3 regions of the Martinezella jaguaris genome follow, and region 3 is predicted to be linked to each of the others. Evidence: predicted binding sites of a transcription regulator. Region 3 holds the regulator's gene; each other region holds the start of a gene.
The links. Region 3 encodes LexA, which represses DNA repair genes until DNA is damaged. Its sites were predicted from a motif close to TGTTCNNNNTGTGTTCNG; they were not measured.

Region 1: CCGE525_RS21390 (helicase-related protein) is a predicted target of LexA. The motif match lies at 4,317-4,334, and genes of this name have one in related genera.
Region 2: dnaE (DNA polymerase III subunit alpha) is a predicted target of LexA. The motif match lies at 5,357-5,374, and genes of this name have one in related genera.

The regions. Positions count from the first base shown of each region.
Region 1 covers NZ_CP032694.1:4,402,644-4,410,238, forward strand. The annotation lists gene fdxA (ferredoxin FdxA) at 1-265, opposite strand, end outside; gene CCGE525_RS21385 (RNA-binding S4 domain-containing protein) at 473-877, opposite strand; gene CCGE525_RS21390 (helicase-related protein) at 881-4,075, opposite strand; gene CCGE525_RS21395 (DUF3309 family protein) at 5,369-5,524, shown strand; gene CCGE525_RS21400 (YMGG-like glycine zipper-containing protein) at 5,570-5,824, shown strand; gene CCGE525_RS38385 (hypothetical protein) at 6,001-6,174, shown strand; gene phbB (acetoacetyl-CoA reductase) at 6,217-6,942, opposite strand; gene CCGE525_RS21410 (acetyl-CoA C-acetyltransferase) at 7,179-7,595, opposite strand, start outside.
Region 2 covers NZ_CP032694.1:1,690,886-1,698,480, reverse strand. The annotation lists gene CCGE525_RS08265 (GNAT family N-acetyltransferase) at 1-163, opposite strand, end outside; gene CCGE525_RS08260 (L,D-transpeptidase family protein) at 364-1,626, shown strand; gene dnaE (DNA polymerase III subunit alpha) at 1,623-5,120, opposite strand; gene CCGE525_RS08250 (hypothetical protein) at 5,478-6,071, shown strand; gene CCGE525_RS08245 (DUF5680 domain-containing protein) at 6,157-6,624, shown strand; gene CCGE525_RS08240 (ABC transporter ATP-binding protein) at 6,630-7,313, opposite strand; gene CCGE525_RS08235 (lipoprotein-releasing ABC transporter permease subunit) at 7,329-7,595, opposite strand, start outside.
Region 3 covers NZ_CP032694.1:1,998,062-2,005,656, reverse strand. The annotation lists gene kdsA (3-deoxy-8-phosphooctulonate synthase) at 1-549, opposite strand, end outside; gene CCGE525_RS09855 (VOC family protein) at 546-1,433, opposite strand; gene CCGE525_RS09850 (mechanosensitive ion channel family protein) at 2,137-4,023, shown strand; gene CCGE525_RS09845 (DUF2721 domain-containing protein) at 4,198-4,671, shown strand; gene lexA (transcriptional repressor LexA) at 5,103-5,825, shown strand; gene CCGE525_RS09835 (ComEC/Rec2 family competence protein) at 5,806-7,595, opposite strand, start outside.

The sequences.
Region 1 (7,595 bases), 2.2 Mb from region 3:
CCGGCAGCGGATCGCGCTTGACCGTGATGTTCGGCCAGATGGAGGCATAATCCGCGTTGATTTTCAGCCACTTGTCGAGGCCCGGCTCCGTATCGGGCTTGATCGCCTCGGCAGGACATTCCGGCTCGCAAACGCCGCAATCGATGCATTCATCGGGATGGATGACGAGAAAGTTCTCGCCTTCATAGAAGCAATCGACAGGGCAGACTTCCACGCAGTCGGTGTATTTGCAGCGAACGCAATTGTCGGTCACGACGTATGTCATGAAGCACTCCAGGGATATCTATCGTTTTCCGTGGATGCGCAACCTGGAACGTCGCGCCTTTCCCTCGGAAGCCGGCGGGCAACGGATGCGCTATGCGCAGGCATGCCGACCGACTGGTTACCAGCGGGTTGACCGTGAGGTATCGACTTTGCTGGCCAATTTCAAGGACAAACAATCCCCAAAACCATGGAGGTCGGATAGAGTTTTCTAATCATCCTCTGACGTCAGCCGGTCGATCGCGCGCCGATCGCGTTTCGTCGGCCGTCCAGTGCCCGGCGCGCGGCTAGCCTGCTCGAACGGAGTGAGACGTTTTGTCTCATCCGGCGGCGGCGTCAGGTCCTCGTAAAGCAGCTTCGCCTCTTCGAAAGGACCTCTCCGGTCGCCTGGGAGACGCACGATCAGGACGACGTCCCGCCGCTCCAGCGAAAGTTCGATCCGGTCGCCGGCCTTGACGCCATAGCTCGGCTGCACGACCCGCTCGCCATTCACCCGCACGCTGCCGTTTTGGACATAGACCTGCGCCAGCGAGCGGGATTTTACCATACGGGCAAAGAACAGCCACTTGTCGATGCGCTGGCGCGAACCGGAAGATGGCTGCCTCTCGTCCGTCATGGCCTATTTCTTCATCTGCTCCTTAAGCGCTGCGAGCTTGGCGAAAGGAGAATCCGGATCGATCGGCTTTTCCTTGCGCGGCGGCTTGGCTTCGAAACGCAGTGGCTGCGATACGCCGCGATTGTTGCGGTCGTTCCGGTCATTGCGATCATTGCGCTCTTTCCGATCACCGCGATCCTGGCGATCGTTGCGTTCGGATCTGTTGCCCTGATGCTGCGGACGACCGCCATCGCGATTGCCGCGCGGCCCCCTGTTATCGCCACGGGCTTCGCGCCCATCACGATTATCCCGGCCTTCGCGATTGCCTTCGCCATTCGCCTGCTGCTCACCGCCGCCGTTGCGGCGATTGCCCTGATGACCACGTCCCTCGCCCTGGCTGTGCTGGCCGCGACGATGATCGCCATGGCCGCGTCCGCCCTGGCGCTGCTGGTTGTCACCGCGTCCGCCAAGACGCCAAAGCAGAACCGGCTTCGGCTCGACCGGCTCGGCAGCAACGACATCGGCACCCGGAAGTTCGGTTGCCGCAACAACGGCTTCCGCAGGCTCGGCGGCTGCAGGCGGCTCAGCCTGAACTTCGGCTGCAGGGGTCGCATCCTGTGCGACGGCTTCACCTTCCGTAGCCGGCTCATCGCTGTGGCCATCGGCATCGTCATGGTCAGCCTTATCGGCAGCTGCTTCAGCAGCCTGCGCCGCCGGAGCGGGTGCCGAAGTGGCATCCTGCTGCGCGAGGAAGGCCAACGCATCTTCCGCCTTCACGGCGTCGGCGCGATAGCCGAGACCCTTCAGGATCTCTTCCATATCTTCCAACGTTGCGCCGAGGATGGAGAGCATCGACGTCGTCGTCGTGAAGCGGCGGCCGTCATAAGCACCTTCCGGACGCGAGGCCTGACCGGGCTTCCACTGCAGCAGCGGACGGATGATGTCCGCCAGCCGTTCGAGAATGTCGATGCGCACCGCACGCTTGCCGAGGAAACGGAAACCGGCGAGCTTGTAGAACATGCGCTCAAAGCTCGGATCGGTGGCGACGGAGGTGCGGCCGGCGGCCAGAACCGGGATTAGGTCGCCATACCCCGGCTTGTCGAGGCCGTCGTTCTTCAGCGCCCAAAGCAGGGTGATGAGCTCGGCCGGAGCCGGCTTCAACAGGGCAGGCACGAAAATGTGGTAGGCACCGAAGCGCACGCCGTAGCGGCGCATCGAGGCACGCGCGTCCTGGTCGAGCGACTTCACCTCCTCGGTGACGTCGCGGCGGAAGAGCACGCCGAGACTTTCGACGAGCTGGAAGGCCAGCCCCTTGGCAAGACCCTGCAGGTCCTCGGCGCGCGACAGATCGTCGAGCGGCTTTAGGACCGTGCTGATATGATGATTCACGAAGCGCTCGATGCGCGCCGCAACATGGTCGCGCGCATTGCCGGTCAACTGCTCGTCGGCAAGCAGGATGACGCGCGGACGCATGACGTGATCGCTGCCCGAGAGCCGCGCCACGGGATCGCCGAGCCAACGGACGAGGCCATCGGCGCTGATCGCCAGATCGCTGTTGCCGGCCGCGTGGATACGGGCGGCGCGCGCCTCGAACTCCAGCGCGAGCGCCTTCTGCGAGGCCGTCTGGACAGCCTTGGCGTCCGGCCCCTCGGTTCCCGCGATAGGCGTGAACCGGAAACCGGTCAACTGTCCCACATGATGCCCCTCAACGAAGACATCCCCATTCACACTGATTTCAGCTTCCAGCATCGCATTCTCTCTCAGGCGCTTCATGAGCACAGATGTCCTGCGATCAACAAAGCGTTTCGTCAACCTTTCATGTAACGCATCGGACAATCGATCTTCGATTTCCCGCGTCTTTTCTTGCCAGTGTGTCGGATCGGCAAGCCAGCCGGGCCGGTTCGACACATAGGTCCAAGTCCTTATCTGCGCGATTCGCGCCGAAAGCGTGTCAATCTCGCCATCCGTCCGATCGGCACGATGCACCTGTTCGGCAAGGAAGTCTTCCTTTACCGTGCCATAGCGCACGAGGTCGGAAAAGAGGGTGGCGATAAGATCGGCATGCTGGGCGGGCGTAATCCGCCGATAATCCGGAAGCGCGCAGGCTTCCCATAATTTTTCGACCCGCGCCGCATTGTTGGCGAGATCGGAAATCTCGAGATCGCGCGACAGATATTCCAGCGCCTGCTGATCAACCGCCGGCAACGCGCGCGTCAGGCCCTGTACGCGCGGCGCACTCTCAAGGCTCGCGCGCAGCGAAGCGATCGAGCAAAAATCGAATTCCTTGGTGCGCCATTGTAGCACTTTAACCGTATCGAACTCATGACCCTCGATGCGCCGCACCAACTCGTCGTCGAACGGATCGACCTGACCGGTCACACCAAAAGTGCCGTCCTTCAGGTGACGGCCGGCGCGGCCGGCGATCTGGCCGAGTTCGCCCGGATTGAGATTGCGAAATTGATAGCCATCGAACTTGCGATCCTGGGCGAAGGCGACGTGATCGACATCCAGATTGAGGCCCATGCCGATCGCATCCGTCGCAACCAGATATTCGACATCGCCGGCCTGGTAGAGTGCCACCTGCGCATTGCGGGTCCGTGGGCTGAGCGCGCCGAGGACAACCGCCGCTCCGCCGCGCTGACGGCGGATGAGTTCGGCGATGGCATAAACCTCGTCGGCGGAGAAGGCGACGATCGCCGTGCGTTGTGGCAGGCGCGTGATCTTCTTCTGCCCGGCATAAAAGAGATGCGACAAGCGGGGCCGCTCGACGACGGTGATCCCCGGCAACAACTGCTCGAGAATCGGCCGCATCGTGCCCGCGCCAAGCAGCAGCGTCTCGTCGCGCCCGCGCAGATGAAGGATACGGTCGGTGAAGATATGGCCGCGCTCCAGATCGCCCGCGAGCTGCACTTCATCGATGGCAACAAAGGACGCGCGCGTCTCTCGCGGCATGGCCTCGACAGTGCAGACGGAATAACGCGCATTCGGCGGTGAAATCTTCTCTTCCCCGGTGACCAGCGCGACATACTGCGCCCCGACCTTTTCGACGACACGGGTATAGACCTCGCGCGCCAGCAGCCGCAGCGGCAGGCCGATGACGCCGTTGCCGTGCGCCACCATGCGCTCGATGGCATAATGGGTTTTGCCGGTATTGGTCGGTCCGAGCACCGCGGTCACGCCGCGTCCGCTCAGGATCATTGGCTGCGAGGTCTGAGTCATAGGTCCATGCATGGGCGAGAAACCGCTGTCTTCCGATCAACAAGCTCCCCAGGGAAGAGAAGAAGAGATGACGACCATATGTGACAAAGGCAAGACCTGAATGAAAAAACAACGGTCGCAATATGCGATTTCCTCATTGGCGGCCTCAACCAAAAGCTACATTGTCCCTGCATCCCAAGCGAGTCCCGACGAGTCCGGAACAGCTTGAGAACGAATCGGCGACGAATCGCTGACTCACTGTAGTTCCCTTTCTGTTCACCACTATATATGGATTTTGATTCGCAGAATCCCACCAAATACTGATTCATATCTAGACCCCTTTTTACGTGAATTGGAGTCATGTGACGAATCCGGCAGGATGGCACCCGCGTTTGAAAAATATAATTAACCATTTGTTAATTATATGAATTTCCATGAGAATCCAGCCAGGAAACTTTCGAATTAAGAATTGGGTCAAAGCCGGAACGAATCGGCGACGAATCGCTGACTCCGGCCGATTCTGTATTTGTTCTACACAACATCTAGCGTGATTCCGAGCAAAACGCGCAGGACTCCGGATGGTTGAAACGCAGAATCCTGCCGAATCAGGGATTGCGATTAATTTTTAAGCGAAGCCGCACATGATAAATCCATAAATTCGCGCAGAAATTGAACCCGTTAACACATCGACCAAAGCCGGAACGAATCAGCGACGAATCGCTGATTCGTTCACGTACTCTATTTGTTCTCAGCTAGATATAGCTTTCGGGTAGGGCGGCTCATCCAAATGGAGAATGAAGAGGAGATATGGATAGCCTCGGAATTCGCCGGAATTAACTATTTCGCTAGCGAAGTACCACTTTTCGGCGATTGAACTTAAGTCTACCTCATCGAAAGAGGTAGATCTTCCGATGAGCCGATCATCCCGACGTTAACCAAAGCCCAAATGCAGAACGAATCGCTGACGAATCACGGACAGGTCCATTTTCCCGTTTCGTTCACCGCAACATATTGTATTTAAAGCAATTTTTAACCATATACAAAGGTCGCCGGCGGGCATTTTCCGCATGCATCAGGTGCGTGCGTTAACATTCTTGCGCAGCTTGCCGGCTCAACCCGATGAGTTGTTATTTCTGAGCCGGAACAATTTCTCGCGAAATAAGTTTCTATTCACAGCGACACTGGTGCGCTACTCATTAGAGGGGGACGGGTAAAGAACGCATCGGGACTATCAACTTAGCGCATCTGATATGCTTGTGTGACGACGTCACTCCGGCGGGATGCTCTAGGCGCTTGACGCGGAGGAAATACGCCATGCTTGGTACGATATTACTCGTGATTTTGATTCTGTTGCTGATCGGCGCACTTCCGAACTGGGGTTACAGCCGGGGTTGGGGTTACGGTCCATCAGGTGGTCTCGGACTCGTTCTTGTCATCATCCTCATACTGCTGCTGATGGGCCGGATCTGATCCGGCCGATATTGTTGAAGACCTCACACACTAGGGAGCATTATCATGAAGAAAATCATCGTCGCGATCGCACTTGTCGGCGCACTTGCCTCCTGCACCGCAACCGAAAAGGGAACAGCCATAGGCGCCGGCACGGGCGCGATCATAGGCGGTGTCGCCAGCAATAGCTGGGGTGGTGCCGCAATCGGCGCCGTCGCTGGCGGTGCTGTCGGCTACCTGATCGGCCGCTCCCAGGAGCATCCTGGCTATTGCATCTATCGTGACCGCAATGGCCGCCGCTATGAGGCTCGCTGCCGCTAAGGCGGTTACAGGCGAAGATCGATTTCTGTCGGCCGATCGTCAACGCGCTGTCGACGATCGGTCTTAAAAGACAAATCCTCGCGCCGACAACCTTGGACCGACATTTTTCTTGAGACGAAGATACCCACGCCGGTCTGGCGGGGGTCGGGTTAACGTTTTTGGAAAGGAACGGCGCCATGACCGAGATCATTGCAAGCATCGCAGGGCTCGCTTTTGTCGGCACCACGTTTATTGTGCTGGGTTATGCCGCATGGATGCGGGACAAGGAAATGCGCCGCATGCCCGTGGAGGCGGTCGTCTTGGATTTCAAACCCCGGCAACGGCGATCCGCAAATTCAAGCCGGCGATGATTGCCGGGCATTCCGGCAATCATCGGGTATTTACCTACCAGATCAAACGACGAATTGGCCGCCATTGGCGCTGATTGTCGATCCCGTGATGAATCCGGCGTCATCGCCGACGAGGAAGACGACGATACGGGCAATTTCTTCGGGGTCGCCCAGACGGCCGACGGGGATCTGCGGGATGATCCGTTCGTTCAAGACCTTTTCCGGCACCGCAAGCACCATCTCGGTACCAATATAGCCAGGGCAGATGGCATTGACCGTGATATTCTTGGCGGCACCCTCCTGGGCAAGCGCCTTGGTGAAGCCGAGATCGCCGGCTTTGGCGGCGGAATAATTCGCCTGACCCATCTGGCCCTTCTGGCCGTTGATCGAAGAGATATTCACGACGCGGCCAAAGCTGCGGTCACGCATGCTCTGCCAGACATGGTGCGTCATGTTGAACAGGCCGGTGAGGTTGGTGTTGACGACCTCGTGCCATTGCTGCGGCGTCATCTTGTGGAACATGGCATCTCGGGTAATCCCGGCATTGTTGACGAGAATCTCGATCGGACCGAGTTCGTCCTTAATCGCGGCGATGCCCTTACCGCAGGCTTCGTAGTCGGACACATCCCACTTATGGACGGAAATACCCGTCACTTCATGGAAAGCCCGCGCCTTCTCGTCATTGCCGGCATAGGTTGCCGCAACCCGGTAGCCCGCATTGCGCAACGCCATCGAAATGGCTGCTCCGATGCCGCGCGTACCCCCTGTCACCAACGCCACTCTGCTCATATTCCACTCCCCTCTGTTATCGCCAAAGCGGATCAGCACTCTCGAATCGCTTGATCCTTCTCTCGCTATTTACTTTAGCACGACCTTATTAAAAACCATCTCGTACCATTTTGGGGACGGAGCGAAGCGCCCTAGAGCGCTGTGCGTTCACTTGAACGCACAAAGATCGCTCCAGCCTTTTGAATCCAGAGCATCTTGTCCGCTTTTCAGGTGATCCCACCTGAAAGCGGAATGCTTTAGAGCGCTTCGAAACACATAGCGACGCCCATGCCGCCGCCGATACAGAGCGTGGCGAGGCCCTTCTTGGCGCCGCGGCGCTTCATCTCGAACAACAGCGTGTTGAGGATGCGGGCGCCGGAAGCGCCGATCGGGTGGCCGATGGCGATGGCGCCGCCGTTGACGTTGACAACAGACGTATCCCAGCCGAGGTCCTTGTTGACGGCGCAGGCCTGCGCGGCAAAGGCTTCATTGGCCTCGATGAGGTCGAGATCGCCGACGGACCAGCCCGCCTTTTCCAGCGCCTTGCGCGAGGCCGGGATCGGGCCTGTACCCATGATCTGCGGGTCGACGCCGGCGGTTGCCCAGGAAACGATGCGGGCGAGCGGCTGAATGCCTCGGCGCGAAGCTTCAGCCTCGGTCATCAGCACGGTAGC
Region 2 (7,595 bases), 310 kb from region 3:
TCGCCGCCAATACGATCCAAGGCAGAGAACGCGAGGCAAACCAGCTCGATATCCAGGTCCAGGACAAGAAACACTGCGCTTCCGGGTCGATCTCATAGATCCGATCCCAGTTGCCTTTCAGCCCTTGCAGATCTTCCTGCTTTTCGATCACGTCCACATGCATGTCGAACGCCCGCCCGGTTCCCCATCCTGCAATTTAAGATATACATAAAATACATCCTGTCGCAATTGCGCCTATTGGGCAGGCCTTTGCCGGATGAAGCGACGAAAAAGCAATTTGCGTGGACGGCTTGCTTTCAAGTCTTCCTTAAACTTCGAAGTCTAACTTGCGGCGATACGAGTATTGCGTTTTGGTATGTGTATATGAAGTCGCGTTTTCTTTTCGGACTTGGCTTGTTGTCGGCCACAGCCCTCATTCATCCTGCCTTCGGCGCGGAAGATACCCGCACATTGCAGATCGTCGTGTCGAAGGACCGGCAATCGCTTGCGGTCTATGACGGCGATAAGGTGGTGGCGACATCGAAGGTTTCGACCGGCAAACGCGGCCATGCGACGCCAAGCGGAATCTTCTCCATTCTGGAGAAGGAGGTCTATCACGAGTCCAATCTCTATTCTGCGTCGCCGATGCCCTTCATGCAGCGGCTGACCTGGTCCGGCATCGCACTGCATGAATCCAATTCGGTACCGAATTATCCTGCCTCGCACGGCTGCGTGCGCATGCCCAAGGCTTTCGCCAAGATGCTCTACCAGATGACGGAGCGCGGCGTGCACGTCGTCATCGCCGACCAGCCGCTGGTGCCGCAGCCCTTCGAACATGCCATGCTGTTCCAGCCCGAGGCTGTCCCCGCCTCTGTTCTGTTTTCCGATCTTGAACTGCGGCCGACGACAGCCTTTCTGCCGCAGGCACAGCCGGTGCAGGTCGCCACCAACGATGTCGCTGCCCTGCCCATGCCGCAAGCTGCACAGGCGGCGCCCATCGATCCGGCACCGCTCGGCATCCTCATCACCCGCCGGGGTCTGCGCGAAAATGTCCGCGACCTGCAGGGTCTGCTGAACGGCATGGGTTTTGCGACCGGTACACCGGACGGCATGCTTGGACCGGCGACGGTGCAGGCGATCGAGGACTTCAAGAAGGCGCATAACATCACGACATCGGGCGGACTAGTCAGCCCGCCGCTGATGAAGGCCGTCTACGATGTCGCTGGCAAAGGCGAGCCGCCGAACGGCGAAATCATGGTTCGGCAGAACTTCAAGCCGTTGTTCGAAGCGCCCGCCATCATCGCCGAGCCGCAGGAAGCGCTCGGCACGCATTTCTTTACCGCCCACACGATCGACAAAGTGAATGGCAAGGCGGACTGGTTTGGCGTGACACTGGAAGACGATCTTTCCAAGGATACGAAGAAGCGGCTCGACATCACCAGCGAGGCGCAAGCGGAATCGCCTGACGCTGCCGACCGCGCGCTCGACCGTATCACGATACCCAATGACGTCAGGCGCAAGATCGAGGATCTGCTGACGGCCGGCTCATCGCTGACGATTTCCGACACCGGCATCGGCCCGGAAACCGGCGACCAGACCGATTTCATTACCATCACCAATCGCGGCGCGTTGGGAAAACGAGGTTAGACGAGCTCGACGTCGATCACGCCGGGCGCGGTGCGCAGTGCGGCTGCAATTTCCGGAGTGATTCGATATTTCTCCGGCAGCGCTACCTCCACCTCGCGCTTACCCTCCTCCTTGATGACGATAAAGGAGACGAGACCGTCGCCTTTGGCATTGAGGTGAGCCGCCACCGCCTTCAGCGGACCGGAATCGCGGACGTAGACGCGTAGCGCCTTTTGCATCTGCAGCGACTTTTCCTCCAGCGACTGCGCCGTTTGCAGGCGCAGGCTGATGCCTTCCGGCCGCTCGTCTGCCTGTGCGGTAATGACGAAGGATTTGCCGACTTCCAGCACGTCGCGATATTGATTGAGCACTTCCGAGAACAGCACGGCCTCGAACTGGCCGGAGGCATCGGAGAAAACGAAGATGCCCATCTTGTTGCCGGTTCGCGTCTTGCGCTCCTGCTTCGAGATGACGGTGCCGGCCAGGCGGCCGTTGCTGGCCCCCTGTTTCACCGCCGCCGAGAAATCGGCGAAGGTCTGGACGCGCATCTTGTTGAGCACGTTCTTGTAGCTGTCCAGCGGATGAGCAGTCAGGTAGAAGCCGAGCACCTGAAATTCGCGCAGCAGCCGCTCCGAGGCTAGCCAGGGGGTGAAGGTTGGGAGCAGGATTTTCTCGGGCCCCGAAGCCGCACTTCCGAACATGTCGGACTGGCCGCTTCGCTTATTTTCCTGCGCGACTTGCGCATAGCCCATGATCCGGTCCAGCCCGCCGATCAGTTGCGCACGATCGATGTCGAAACAATCAAAGGCGCCGGCGGCAATCAGGCTTTCCAACACACGGCGGTTGATCTGCTTCGGATCGATGCGCAGGCAGAAATCCTCGATGCCCGCAAAAGGCTGGTCGCCGCGTACCTCGACAATATGGTCGACGGCAGATTCGCCGACACCCTTGATGGCCGCCAACGCGTAATAGATACGGTTTTCGCCCGTCTCGAAATGGCGAAACGAGGACTGGATCGACGGCGCGATGACTTCGATGCCAAGGCGCTTGGCGTCCTGACGGAAGTCGTTGACCTTTTCGGTGTTTGCCATATCGAGCGTCATCGAGGCCGCAAGAAACTCCACCGGATAATGCGCCTTCATATAGGCCGTCTGGTAAGAGACGATGGCGTAGGCGGCGGCGTGCGATTTGTTGAAGCCGTAGTTGGCAAACTTGGCGAGCAGGTCGAAAATGACGTCCGCTTGACCTTTCGGCACGCCATTCTTGATGGCGCCATCGACGAAGCGTTCGCGCTGCTGGTCCATCTCCGCCTTGATCTTCTTGCCCATCGCGCGGCGCAGAAGATCGGCCTCGCCGAGCGAATAGCCGGACAGGACCTGGGCGATCTGCATCACCTGCTCCTGATAGACGATGACGCCCTGCGTCTCCTTCAGAAGATGGTCGATCGTCGGATGGATCGATTCGATCTCCTCTTCGCCATGCTTGCGCGCATTGTAGACCGGGATGTTTTCCATCGGGCCGGGACGGTAGAGGGCCACCAGCGCGATGATATCCTCGATGCAGTCCGGGCGCATGCCGATCAGAGCCTTGCGCATGCCCGCACTTTCCACCTGGAACACGCCGACCGTCTCGCCACGCGAAAGCATGTCGTAGGTCATCTTGTCGTCGAGTGGGATGCTGGCGAGATCGAGTGTAATGCCGCGCTTGGCGACGAAATCCACGGCCGTCTTCAAAACCGTCAGCGTCTTCAGGCCGAGGAAGTCGAACTTCACCAGGCCGGCCTGTTCCACCCATTTCATGTTGAATTGGGTGACCGGCATGTCGGAGCGCGGGTCTCGATACATCGGCACCAGCTTCGACAGCGGCCGGTCGCCGATGACGATGCCGGCGGCATGCGTCGAGGCATGACGATAGAGGCCCTCGATCTTCTGAGCGATGTCGAGCAGCCGAGCAACGACCGGTTCCTTGTCGGCTTCCTCCTGCAGGCGCGGCTCTTCCTCGATCGCCTTGCTGAGCGGTGTCGGATTGGCGGGATTGTTCGGCACCAGCTTGCAGATCTTGTCGACCTGACCATAGGGCATTTCCAGCACGCGGCCTACGTCGCGAAGGGCGGCGCGCGCCTGCAGCGAACCGAAGGTAATGATCTGCGCCACCTGCTCCCGGCCATATTTGGCCTGGACATAGCGGATCACCTCTTCGCGGCGGTCCTGGCAGAAATCGATATCGAAGTCCGGCATCGACACGCGTTCGGGGTTCAGGAAGCGCTCGAACAGCAGCGAGAAGCGCAGCGGATCGACGTCGGTGATCGTCAGCGCATAGGCGACCAGCGAGCCTGCGCCCGAACCGCGTCCAGGCCCGACTGGGATATCGTGCTGCTTGGCCCATTTTATGAAGTCCGAGACGATCAGGAAGTAGCCGGGGAACTTCATGCGCTCGATAACGCTGAGCTCGAATTCCAATCGCTCGCGATAATCCTTCTCCACATAGCCCGGCGCCATGCCGAGCGAGGCTAGCCGCCGGTCGAGACCTTCGACCGCCTGGGCGCGCAATTCCGCCGCCTCGGCGCGTTCGGCCTCCTCCGCATCGTCGGTGGCGCCGGTGAAGCGTGGCAGGATCGGCTTGCGTGTCTTCAACACGAAAGAACAGCGTCGGGCGATCTCGACGGTGTTTTCCAACGCTTCCGGCAGATTGGCGAACAGCTTTGCCATATCGGCGCGGCTCTTCAAATAATGGTCCGGCGTAAGACGGAAACGAGTGTCGTCCGAAACGATGGCATTATGGGCGACGGCCATCAGCGCATCATGGGCATCGTAGTCGTCGCGAGTCGGGAAGAAGGCCTCGTTGGTCGCAACCAGCGGCAGATCATGCTCATAAGCGAGCGCGATCATCTTCTGTTCGTGGCGGCGATCATAGGTGCCGTGACGCTGTAGTTCGACATAAAGCCGATCGCCGAACAAGCCTTTCAACGTCAACAGGCGCGACAGAGCCAGCGGCGCATGGCCGTCCTTCAGTGCCATATCGACCGGGCCACCAAGCGAACCGGTCAGCGCGATCATGCCGTCCGTACAAATTTCCTCCAGCCAGGAGGCAGTGATATGGGCAGCCTGATTGCCTTCACCGCCGAGATAGGCCCGGCTGACAAGATCGACCAGCCGTTCATAGCCCCGCTCGGTCGCTGCAAGCAACACGATGGAGGGCAGCTTGGCCAAGGCCTGCTGCGGCCCACGCTTCTCGCTCTCGACACCATCTTCCATGTCGATCGACACCTGGCAGCCGATGATCGGCTGCAACCCCTCATCCATCGCCTTCTGGGAGAATTCCAGCGCAACGAAAAGGTTGTTCGTATCGGTGATGGCAATGGCCGGCTGATTGTCGCCAGCCGCTTTGGCGAGGATCTTCTTCAGCGGCAATGCGCCTTCGAGCAGCGAAAAAGCAGAATGGACGCGAAGATGTACGAATTCCGGCGTATCTCCGACCGGCGCACTCGTTGCGCCGCTGCTACCCATATCCGCCATCATATGCCCTTCCGCATGCCCAAATGAATCGGCTGCATTGTCGGCATAGCGGACGATAAAGTCCAGAAGTTGACCTCATGAATCACGAGCGCATCGCAACGCTCATGGGGACAAAATTCACATCGCCATCATGATGAGGGAAAAGCTGGCAACAAACATGACGATGGAGGTGAATGCTGCAACGTCTCGAATGATATCGGTCATTTACGCGCTCCTTACTCGTTATGTTTCTTTTTTGTTCTATTTATGTTCGAGAGTCAATAGCTGCATCAATAATTTTCATCGTCGTTGTTTGGAGTATGTCGATGGACGGAAGGCACAACCCTAAGCTATGAAAACGCGAACGGAGAGATCACGATGACGTCACTTGCCTGCGCTCTCATTCTGCTTTCGGTTACATCAGCGGCTCAGGCCGAAGATATGATCGCGCCAGACCGCATCATCGACGCCGCAATCGGCGACTGGAACAAGGACGGCAAGCCGGACCTTGCATTGCTGGCGTTAGCGCCTCCGAACGACCAGGCCGACAATACGATCGGCATCTATATTTATCTCCTCGACAAAGAACATTCGTTGCTCAAGCTGGCGGCCGCCGCACCTGACAAGATATGGGGCAGCGCCGAGCCCGGCGGCATCGTCGGTCAGGAGCCGTCGATCGCGGCACTGCCCAATGGCTCGATCGCGGTTACCTCACAGAACGATGCAATCGGTCGCGATCGCTGGCATCAGACGCTCACCCTCGCCTTCAGGAACAACGCCTTCGTCGTTGCCGGCTACACCTATGACTACCGGGACACTCTCAATCCTGACGGCAGCTTCACCTGCGACTACAATGTCCTGACCGGCAAGGCGACGAAGGGCGGCAAGGAACTCAAGATCGAGGCCAGGACCATCAAGATCCAGGATTGGAACGACGATATCGGTCAGAAGGGCTGTGGCGTAAACCAGTAACAATAGCTCATTTGTTCACTATATGTTCTTTACAAGCCGAAGCGTGCGTGGCATCCTGACCTCTCATCACTAGATGGAGAGAACCGTGCCGGATCTTGCCGAGCTGAATGATTTTATTGTCACCGCCAAAGCCGAAACCTATGTCGGCGACGGCGTAGCTCTTCCGTCCTGCTGCAACGGTTCGCATGATATCGGCTATGCCCGCGGCCGTTGGCGCTATCTCGACAGCTATTTCGGCGGCACGGATTTCGCCGGACAGGAGCTGATCTGGCTCGATGACGAGCCCGTGTGGGCAATGAACTATTTCGGACGGATCGCGGAGCCCGATTTGATCGACGCCAAGGCCACGGGCATGATTATCAAGGCGGCCCTCATGCGGCTTTACCTAGATGAGAAACGCTTTCTTGGCGGCTTTGAATTCGACCATCCGCTTGGCCGCTATGTCGATCGCAGCACCGGCGATTGCGATCATTTTATCGGCCACGAGATCATCCTGGTGAACGAGCGTAAGGCCTATGAGCTGGATTATCGCGGCGGGCTGATTGTCCCTTGACGCCGTCAGAACTCAACGACCTTGCCGTCGTTGATGGTGACGCGGCGGTCCATGCGAGCGGCGAGGTCGTGATTGTGCGTGGCAATCAGCGCCGCAAGTCCGGACTGGCGTACCAGCGCCTCCAGCGCGTCAAAGACATAGTGGGCGGTATCCGGATCGAGGTTGCCGGTCGGCTCGTCGGCCAAAAGCACCAGCGGGGCGTTGGCGACGGCTCGGGCGATGGCGACACGCTGCTGTTCGCCGCCGGAAAGCTCAGCCGGGCGATGGTCAGCGCGGTGGCCGATGCGCATATAGTCGAGGAGCTGGGCGGCACGGGCGCTCGCCTCCTTCCATGAGAGACCGGATATCAGCTGCGGCATCATGATATTTTCCAGCGCCGAAAACTCCGGCAGCAGATGATGGAACTGATAGACGAAGCCGATCTCGCTGCGGCGGACGGCGGTACGCTTTTCGTCGGACAATCCCTCACAGGCATGGCCGTTGATCGTCACCTCGCCGCCGTCGGGATGCTCCAGCAGACCTGCCACGTGCAAAAGCGTCGATTTCCCCGTTCCCGAGGGTGCGACGAGGGCGACGATCTCGCCGCTGCTCAAGGCAAAATCGGCGCCCTTCAGGATCGACAGCCGCGTTTCGCCCTGCCCGTAATGACGCTCCACGCCCGTAAGCTGGAGAACGACGTTGCGCTTCATCAAATGTGGAATTCCTTATTCGTACCGTAGCGCCTGCACCGGATCGAGCCGCGAGGCGCGCCAGGCCGGAAAGATCGTGGCGAGGAAGGATAGCGTCAGCGCCATCACGACCACCGAGATGGTCTCGCCGAGATTCATTTGCGCCGGCAACTTACTGAGGAAATAGACCTCGGGATTGAAGATCACCGTGCCAGATATCCAGGAGAAGAACTGGCGGATCGATTCGATGTTGAGGCAGACGACGACACCGAGCGCGACGCCGGCGACCGTGCCGACGACGCC
Region 3 (7,595 bases):
GACCAAAGTATTGTAACCGAAGGAAGCACCGCGCTCGCAGAGAAGCACATTCGGGTTGCCGCTCTCATTCAACTTCGCCAGCACGTTCTTCATGTCCCAGGGCGCAAGGAACTGACCCTTCTTGACGTTGACGACGCGACCGGTCTTGGCGGCGGCGACAAGAAGGTCGGTCTGTCGGGACAGAAAAGCGGGGATCTGCAGAATATCCACCGTCTTGGCGACAATAGCGCACTGCTCTTCCGTATGGATGTCGGTCAGTACCGGGAAGCCGTATTCCTTCTTCAGATCGGCAAAGACTTCCATGGATTTTTCAAGCCCAATGCCGCGCTTGCCGGAGAGTGACGTGCGGTTCGCCTTGTCGAAGGACGACTTATAGACAAGGCTGATACCGAGCTTGCCGCAGAGTTCCTTCAACACACCGGCGACCATGAAGGCATGATCGCGGCTCTCCATCTGGCAGGGGCCAGCAATCAGCGACAGCCTGGCGGTATTGGAAAACAGAACCTTGGATGCGCCCTCGCCGGCGATCACTTCCGAATTGGTGCTCATGCTATCTCCTCGAAGGCGAACAGCGCGCCCTGTCCAGGGGCGGGCTTTGCCAGAATACGATTGTTTTTACGCGTGTATGTGACGCCGTTAGCAGCCAAATGCGCCGATGTCACGGAAAGATCGCGCGTCTTGAAAAGGATTGCCCGTGCTCGAAGGCCGGGATCGTCCTCAGGCACGGGTAGATCATAAAAGGCTTCCATGCCTTCCGGGGTCAGGACCTCGATCTTGGCATTGGCTGTCTCGATCGTGACGCCGAAGGAATGTGTCGATATCTTCGGTCCATCGGCGACCAGTTCGAAAAAGCCGCGAAACGCTGCCGGCTTCGGCGTCGATACGGCAACCCGTGCAATGCCGGTCACGCCATTGGCATGGCGCTCCAGGGCGCTGCGATTGGCCGGCAATGGATTTATGCGCTGGCAGCAGAAGGTAAAGAAATCCGGCGAACGCAGATCGGCCGCAAATGCAAGGCGGAAACCGGCTGTCACTTCCGAGCCATCCGGCATGCGCATCGGCCGAGTAAAATCCAGCATATTTCCGGCGGAGATGGCGCCGGCCCGGAATCGCTCGTCGTCGGCGACCGCATCGTCAGTACCGAAAACAATGGCCGAAAAGCCTTCTTCGTCGATGCGAAAACGATAGGCCTGGTCGCGGGCGACGAAGACATTGCCCTCCTCGGCGCTCGCCTCGTATTGCTCGCGGGAAGCAACGCCCAAGGGCTCCAGATAGGTCTTGTCGGAAAGGAAAACGCAGGCATTCTCAGTACCGAAAGGATGGCGGGCATCGGCGGCGACGGTAAAGCCGAGCTTGCCCAGCCGTTCTCGCGCCACAGCGATATTGACCGTCGGCAGAACGAGATGATCGAGCGGATGCGGTGATGAGGTCATGGTCTCTTCCTTCAGGTCCGCAGGTTTGCGCTCATCTGCCACTCAATTCAAGACGAAAGCACTGCAGTAGACCGAAGCATGGTTCTCCCCGCAGGAAACTCTTTGGAGCAGCCGGACCAAAACTTTGGTGCTTCCCTCGTAGACTGATAAACCCCTACCGACCTAGCCGAATTACATAGGCTTCGGCATGAAACTCTCCCTTGTGGAAGCACGACAATTCGATCAGTATCCGTGCCATACTGCAATAAAATGACCTGGAATGCAGTCGCAGGTAATTGATGGTGGTGACGATAGCGCCGAAAGCCTCTTTCCCGACAGCAAGACAAAAATACGCATTCTTCCGTTTCGGATGATCCAAAGCCAGCACAGTTCACCATCCGAGCCCGGAAAGATACGAGAGCGATCTGCCGTTACTTCTATTTTCGCGGCAGTACTTAATTTGGTTTATCGGGTGCTTGCGGGGAGACATGCGCTTGATGCTCGTCGAGGGGGCGCCCGCACGCGCGATCTTGTCTCTGCCGGCTCGTTTCTATCTTGCCTTTAGGGAGCATATCCGGGGGACGTGAAGCAGGTTTCTCTCCTCCCCCGTAGCCTGATCCTTTTTGTGTTCACCATTCTTTTCATGGCGCTTTCGCTGCAGCCATGTCGGGCACAATCGCCAGAAACGCCACCTCCCGCGAAGCTGTCGGAACTGCTTCGCTTGATGAACGATCCGGAGCTGCGCCAATGGCTGGAAAAGCGGCAGGCAGCCGAGCCACAGGCACCTGCAATTGCCGAGACCATGATCGAAACCGGAGAAGCCCGGGCTCGCAGCCGATATCAGGCGCTACGATCAGCCATTCCAAACATACCGGCGCAGATTGCCGCTGCAACTAGCAGGGTGCGGGAACAGGCAAGGAATAACGGCTTTGCACCGGTTTTTGTGTTGTTCGCCGCATTGGTCGGTGTCGGCCTCGCGGCGGAATGGTTTTTCAAGAAAACCGTCGTTAAAGCGCGATTCCAGAATCCTCTCATCGCACTCGCGGTCGGCGAATTCGGGCCGTGGGTCACCTTCGCCCTCGTCAGCTCCGCCATCTTCCTTGCCGTAGACTGGCCACCGCTTCTACACGTGGTGATTTTGTTTTATTTGCTGGCGTTCATCATGGCCCGCCTGGCGTTTGCCGTCTGCAAGATATTGGCGGACGCCGGCGCTCTGTCCGCCTTCGGCCATCGCAGGATCCGCCTGTTTATTGCCGTTCTGGCGATAGCAGGCGCCACCACGTCGCTGGCTAGACCGCTCTTCATCGACAGAGACGTCGAAACCATCGTCTCCTATGGCTCCTCCATTCTTCTATTGCTGATCGCAATCGAGGCGGTCTGGCGACGACCGGAAAATGTAACCGCCACCGGACAGCAAACCGTTGTGAACGTCCTCTATTCGCTTTACATGATCTGCATCTGGTTTTTCTGGGCGACCAACTTCCTCGGCCTTTTCTGGGCGGGAATCTATCTCATTGTTCTTCCCAAGCTGTTAGTTGCCGTCGGGCAAACGGCCGAGGCTTTCGCAAAAGGACATTGGCCCAACGACAACAAGAACAGCGCGCGCATGGTGCTGGCCGTTCGGGGCGCGCGGGCGCTTGTCATCGTTGCGGCGGTCGCGTGGATCATATTCATCTGGCAATACAATCCCAACATTCTCGCACGAGAAAATCCGACGGTTGACGCCACGGTCCGCGGTGCGTTGAAGAGCATCGTCATTCTGATTCTAGCCGATCTTTGCTGGCAATTATCGAAGGCTTTCATTGATGCAAGAATGGGTGACGCCAACAACGCCGCATCGTCGCCATCCGCGGAAGCGGCGCGCGCAAGCCGCCTGCGCACCCTGCTACCAATTTTCCGCAACGCGCTTGCGGCCGTCGTCATTGCCGCTGCCGTCCTTACCGTGCTCGCGGAAATGGGCGTACAGATCGGACCGCTGATCGCGGGAGCCGGAATATTCGGCGTGGCGGTAGGCTTCGGCTCGCAAACGCTCGTCAAGGATATTGTCAGCGGTATTTTCTACCTCATGGACGATGCTTTCCGCGTCGGAGAGTACATTCAAAGCGGGAGCTATATGGGAACGGTGGAATCCTTCAGCCTCCGCTCCGTCAGGCTTCGGCATCATCGCGGCCCCGTGTTTACGGTTCCTTTCGGTGAACTCGGCGCGGTTCAGAATATGAGTCGCGACTGGGCGACCGACAAATTCTTGCTGCGGTTTCCCTTCAACACCGATGTCGCCAAGGCGAAAAGAATCATCGAACAGATCGGCGAGCAAATGAAGGCGGATCCGGAAATCGGACCGCAGATCCTTGAGACACTGCAGATGAAGGGGGTCGAGCAGATCGGCGACTTCGGTGTCGAACTCAGCTTTGCCTTTACCGCTCTCCCAGGCCGGCAGACCTACATTCGACGGCAGGCCTATACCATGATCCGCGACGCTTTTATGGAAAATGGCATCGAATTCGCTCAGCCGGGCGTGCACGCGAGCGGAGAAGAGAAATCCGACGCCGCTTTGATGCTGCAAAAGAAGTGGGGTGAACATTTGGCGGGATCGCCATCGCCGCGAACATGAAACGTGTGCGCCGCCGGTCACCGACAGGAGGAGGTCGGGGACTCGGCCTTGACGGAGAAATGCGCGCCAACGACGGTTGCCGTCACTTGTAACCTTCTTTTGCCCGCGTCGTTGACGCAATGACAGCCGCAAGCGCCTGATACCGGATGACATTGGATTTGAAGGAGACCAAACGTGCTGAGCGACCAGCTAACATCCAATGCTGCACACGTCATTCAGATAGCTTTGACGCCGGTCTTTCTGCTTGCAGGCACCGCCGGGTGCCTCAATGTCTTCTCGGCCCGGCTCGCTCGTGTCTCAGATCGGGTCAACAACCTTTTCGAGCGGGTGACTTCAGACGATCCGGATGAAGCACGGCTGCTGCAGCTCTATTATCTGCGACGGCGAACTTTGGCGCTCGAGGTTGCCGTCCTCCTCGGCACGCTATCGGGCGTGTGCACATGCCTAGCAACGCTCGGCCTCATGAGCGGAGCGATTCGCCAGCAGTTTCGCGAACAGATGCTGCTTTGGTTCTTCGGCCTTGCCGTCGTCGCGCTCATGGGCGCTTTTGCGGCCTTTCTCTTCGAGATGTTCCTGGCCGGGCGCAGCATGCTGAAGCAGATAGCCAACGACCGCGCCTTGCTCGAGCGCCGGCGCGAGGGATTGTGAAACATATCTGAAATCCGCCCAGCCTGTTGAATTCGCGCCCGATCTCGTCACGGAAGTACCGATTCCCGCAGTCGCGTCACTCTTAGATTCGGCCCCCTTAGCTTGATCCACCGCCTGCAATTCCGTCATTCGGAGAACATCGTCCTCCAAAGAGCTTATTACGCAAATAGCGTGGCTTTTCATCGCCTTGGAAACACGTGGCTTTCAATCGGAAAAATTCCTTCCATTTCAGATTCCGCTTATATTTCCGATTGTTAGCACACGGATACCCTGAAAAACCGTCGGGCTGGGACCGGTTATGTTCTTATTTCTTTGATGCGGTTACAAAATATTCACCAAAATTTAAGGGCTTGCGGAACACATATGGAACATATAGTGTCCGTTCTGGATTTGTTTCACGACGCTTTTCTCAATTTTGGGGTCCGAAGACGATGTTGACACGCAAGCAGCAGGAACTGCTTCTCTTCATTCACGAACGAATGAAGGAGTCCGGTGTCCCGCCATCTTTCGATGAGATGAAGGATGCGTTGGACCTCGCGTCCAAATCCGGCATTCACCGTCTCATCACTGCTCTGGAAGAGCGTGGCTTCATACGCCGTCTGCCGAACCGGGCTCGCGCGCTGGAGGTCATCAAGCTGCCGGAGGCTTATAGTCCCAGCCTGCAGCCACGCCGCGGCTTTTCGCCGAGCGTCATCGAGGGCAGCCTTGGCAAGCCGCAGCTGGTACCGCCGCCGGCTCCTGCCAGGCCGGTGAATGACGAAAACAACAGTTCCGTTTCCGTACCGGTCATGGGCCGCATTGCTGCCGGTGTACCGATCTCAGCGATCCAGAACAATACCCACGACATCACCGTTCCAGCCGATATGCTTGGCTCGGGCGAACATTATGCGCTTGAAGTCAAAGGCGATTCGATGATCGACGCCGGCATCTTTGACGGCGATACGGTGATTATCCGCAACGCTACGACCGCCAACCCCGGCGATATCGTCGTCGCTCTCGTCGATGATGAAGAGGCAACATTGAAGCGCTTCCGCCGCAAGGGTGCGTCGATCGCGCTTGAAGCGGCTAACCCGGCTTACGAGACCCGCATCTTCGGACCGGATCGCGTCAAAGTGCAGGGCAAGCTCGTCGGCCTCATTCGCCGTTATCACTGACCGGAGACATCGGTGCGATCGGCGCTCCAAAGGTGCCCGATCGCCAATCATAGGCGCGATGCAAATTCCATGGCCGCGTCAAAGTTTGAAACGCGGTTGTTGTTGCCGGTTTGTCGGCGCTGAGGTCCATTTCAATGGAGCCTGTCCGGCGTAGCGTAGCGCCCGTAAAAAGCACTGCGCCGGAGCGGCAGCGATCGAGACGCAGCCGGATGGGAGTCACGACGATATTGGCGGTGTCGCAGGCCGGAGCGAGATAGGCAGCGTTTTCGATGGCGACGAGCATGTCGCCATTATCCAGTATCGCCACGCACCACGCCCCCTTCTGGCAGGCGAAGCCGCCTTCGCCGGTATTGTCCAGCGCCGCATCCATCGCCTTTCGCACGGCAGTCTGCTCGTCGGAACTGAGGCGGCGATGAGCGTCCGATTTGCTGATCTTGGGTAGCTGATTGTCCGGCGGAAGTATCGTCGGCGGATGCTGCTCGGTCATCGCCAGCGCTCGTTGCCACTGCTCGAAGATGAAATCGGGCGGCTTTTCGCGATTGGTCGTCAACGCACCATTCCGCAGCAAGGCGACCAACGTGCCGTCTTCGGAAATTATCAGGTCAGGCTTTCGGACATCAGGGCTGAGTGCGACAATTGCGACCGAACCGATGATCAGAAGCGCACCTGCATGTCGCAGCCACGTCCTCAGCAACGTCATCAGTAAGAAACCGACGATAATCGTTGGGAACAACCAGACTGGCAGTCGCCCGAAGGGAATATTGCCGCCCCAGGCCGCCACCGTTTTGGCAATGACGATGACGATATCAAGTCCCGTGCCGGTGACCTGCCAAAAGGGGGCATCAACACCGAATGGCATCAGCAGCGTCGCCGCCATGCCAAACGGCATCACGATGAAGGAAACGACCGGCATGGCAGCCAAATTGGCGACAAGACCATATGTCGCCAAGCGGTGAAAATGCTCTATCGAGAAGATCGCCGTCGACGCGCCGCCGATAAAGGAGGTCGACAATATGCCGCCGAAGAATCGTGAGACGAAGAGCAGCGGACGCATGATCTGGAAGCGGGAGAGTATGCTTTCCCGATGCCGTCTCCTAGTCCAGAGCGTATAGCCTGACACCAATGCCAGGGTCGCTGCGTAGGACATCTGGAAACTTGGTCCGAGCGCCTGTGACGGCGACAGAATGAGGATGACGATCGCCGACAGCGCCACGTTGCGGAGGCTGAGGGATGGCCGGTCGAAAAGCACGGCGATCAGCATGATCGCCATCATGATGAATGCGCGTTCCGCCGACACACCGAAACCGGAAATAAGATAATAGGCAGTCACCGTGATCAGCGCACCGAAGGCTGCGATCTTCTTCGTTGGCCAGGCCTGTGCCACGCCGAAAAACAGGCTGAGAGCATAACGCAGGCCGACATAGAAAATGCCCGCTGAGAGCGCCATGTTCAGGCCGGAGATGGCGATGATATGCGCAAGGCCGGAGGTCCGTAGCGCTTCCGTCGTATCCTTTGAGATTGCGCGTCTCTCATCGGTGACAAGAGAAGCCGCAAAGGCGCCGGTGTCACCAGGCAGCAGCATTCTGATTCTGTCGCCGATGCTGCTGCGCAAGCCAGCAAGCCAGATATCCGCTTTGTCGAGAATCGATCTTTCGGCAATATCTCCGGCCGGTGACAATAGCGTCGGCGTTCCATACACGAAGCCATTTGCGCCGATGCCGTCGAAATAGGCGCTGAAGGCAAAATCGTTGAGGCCGGGCAAGGCGGGTC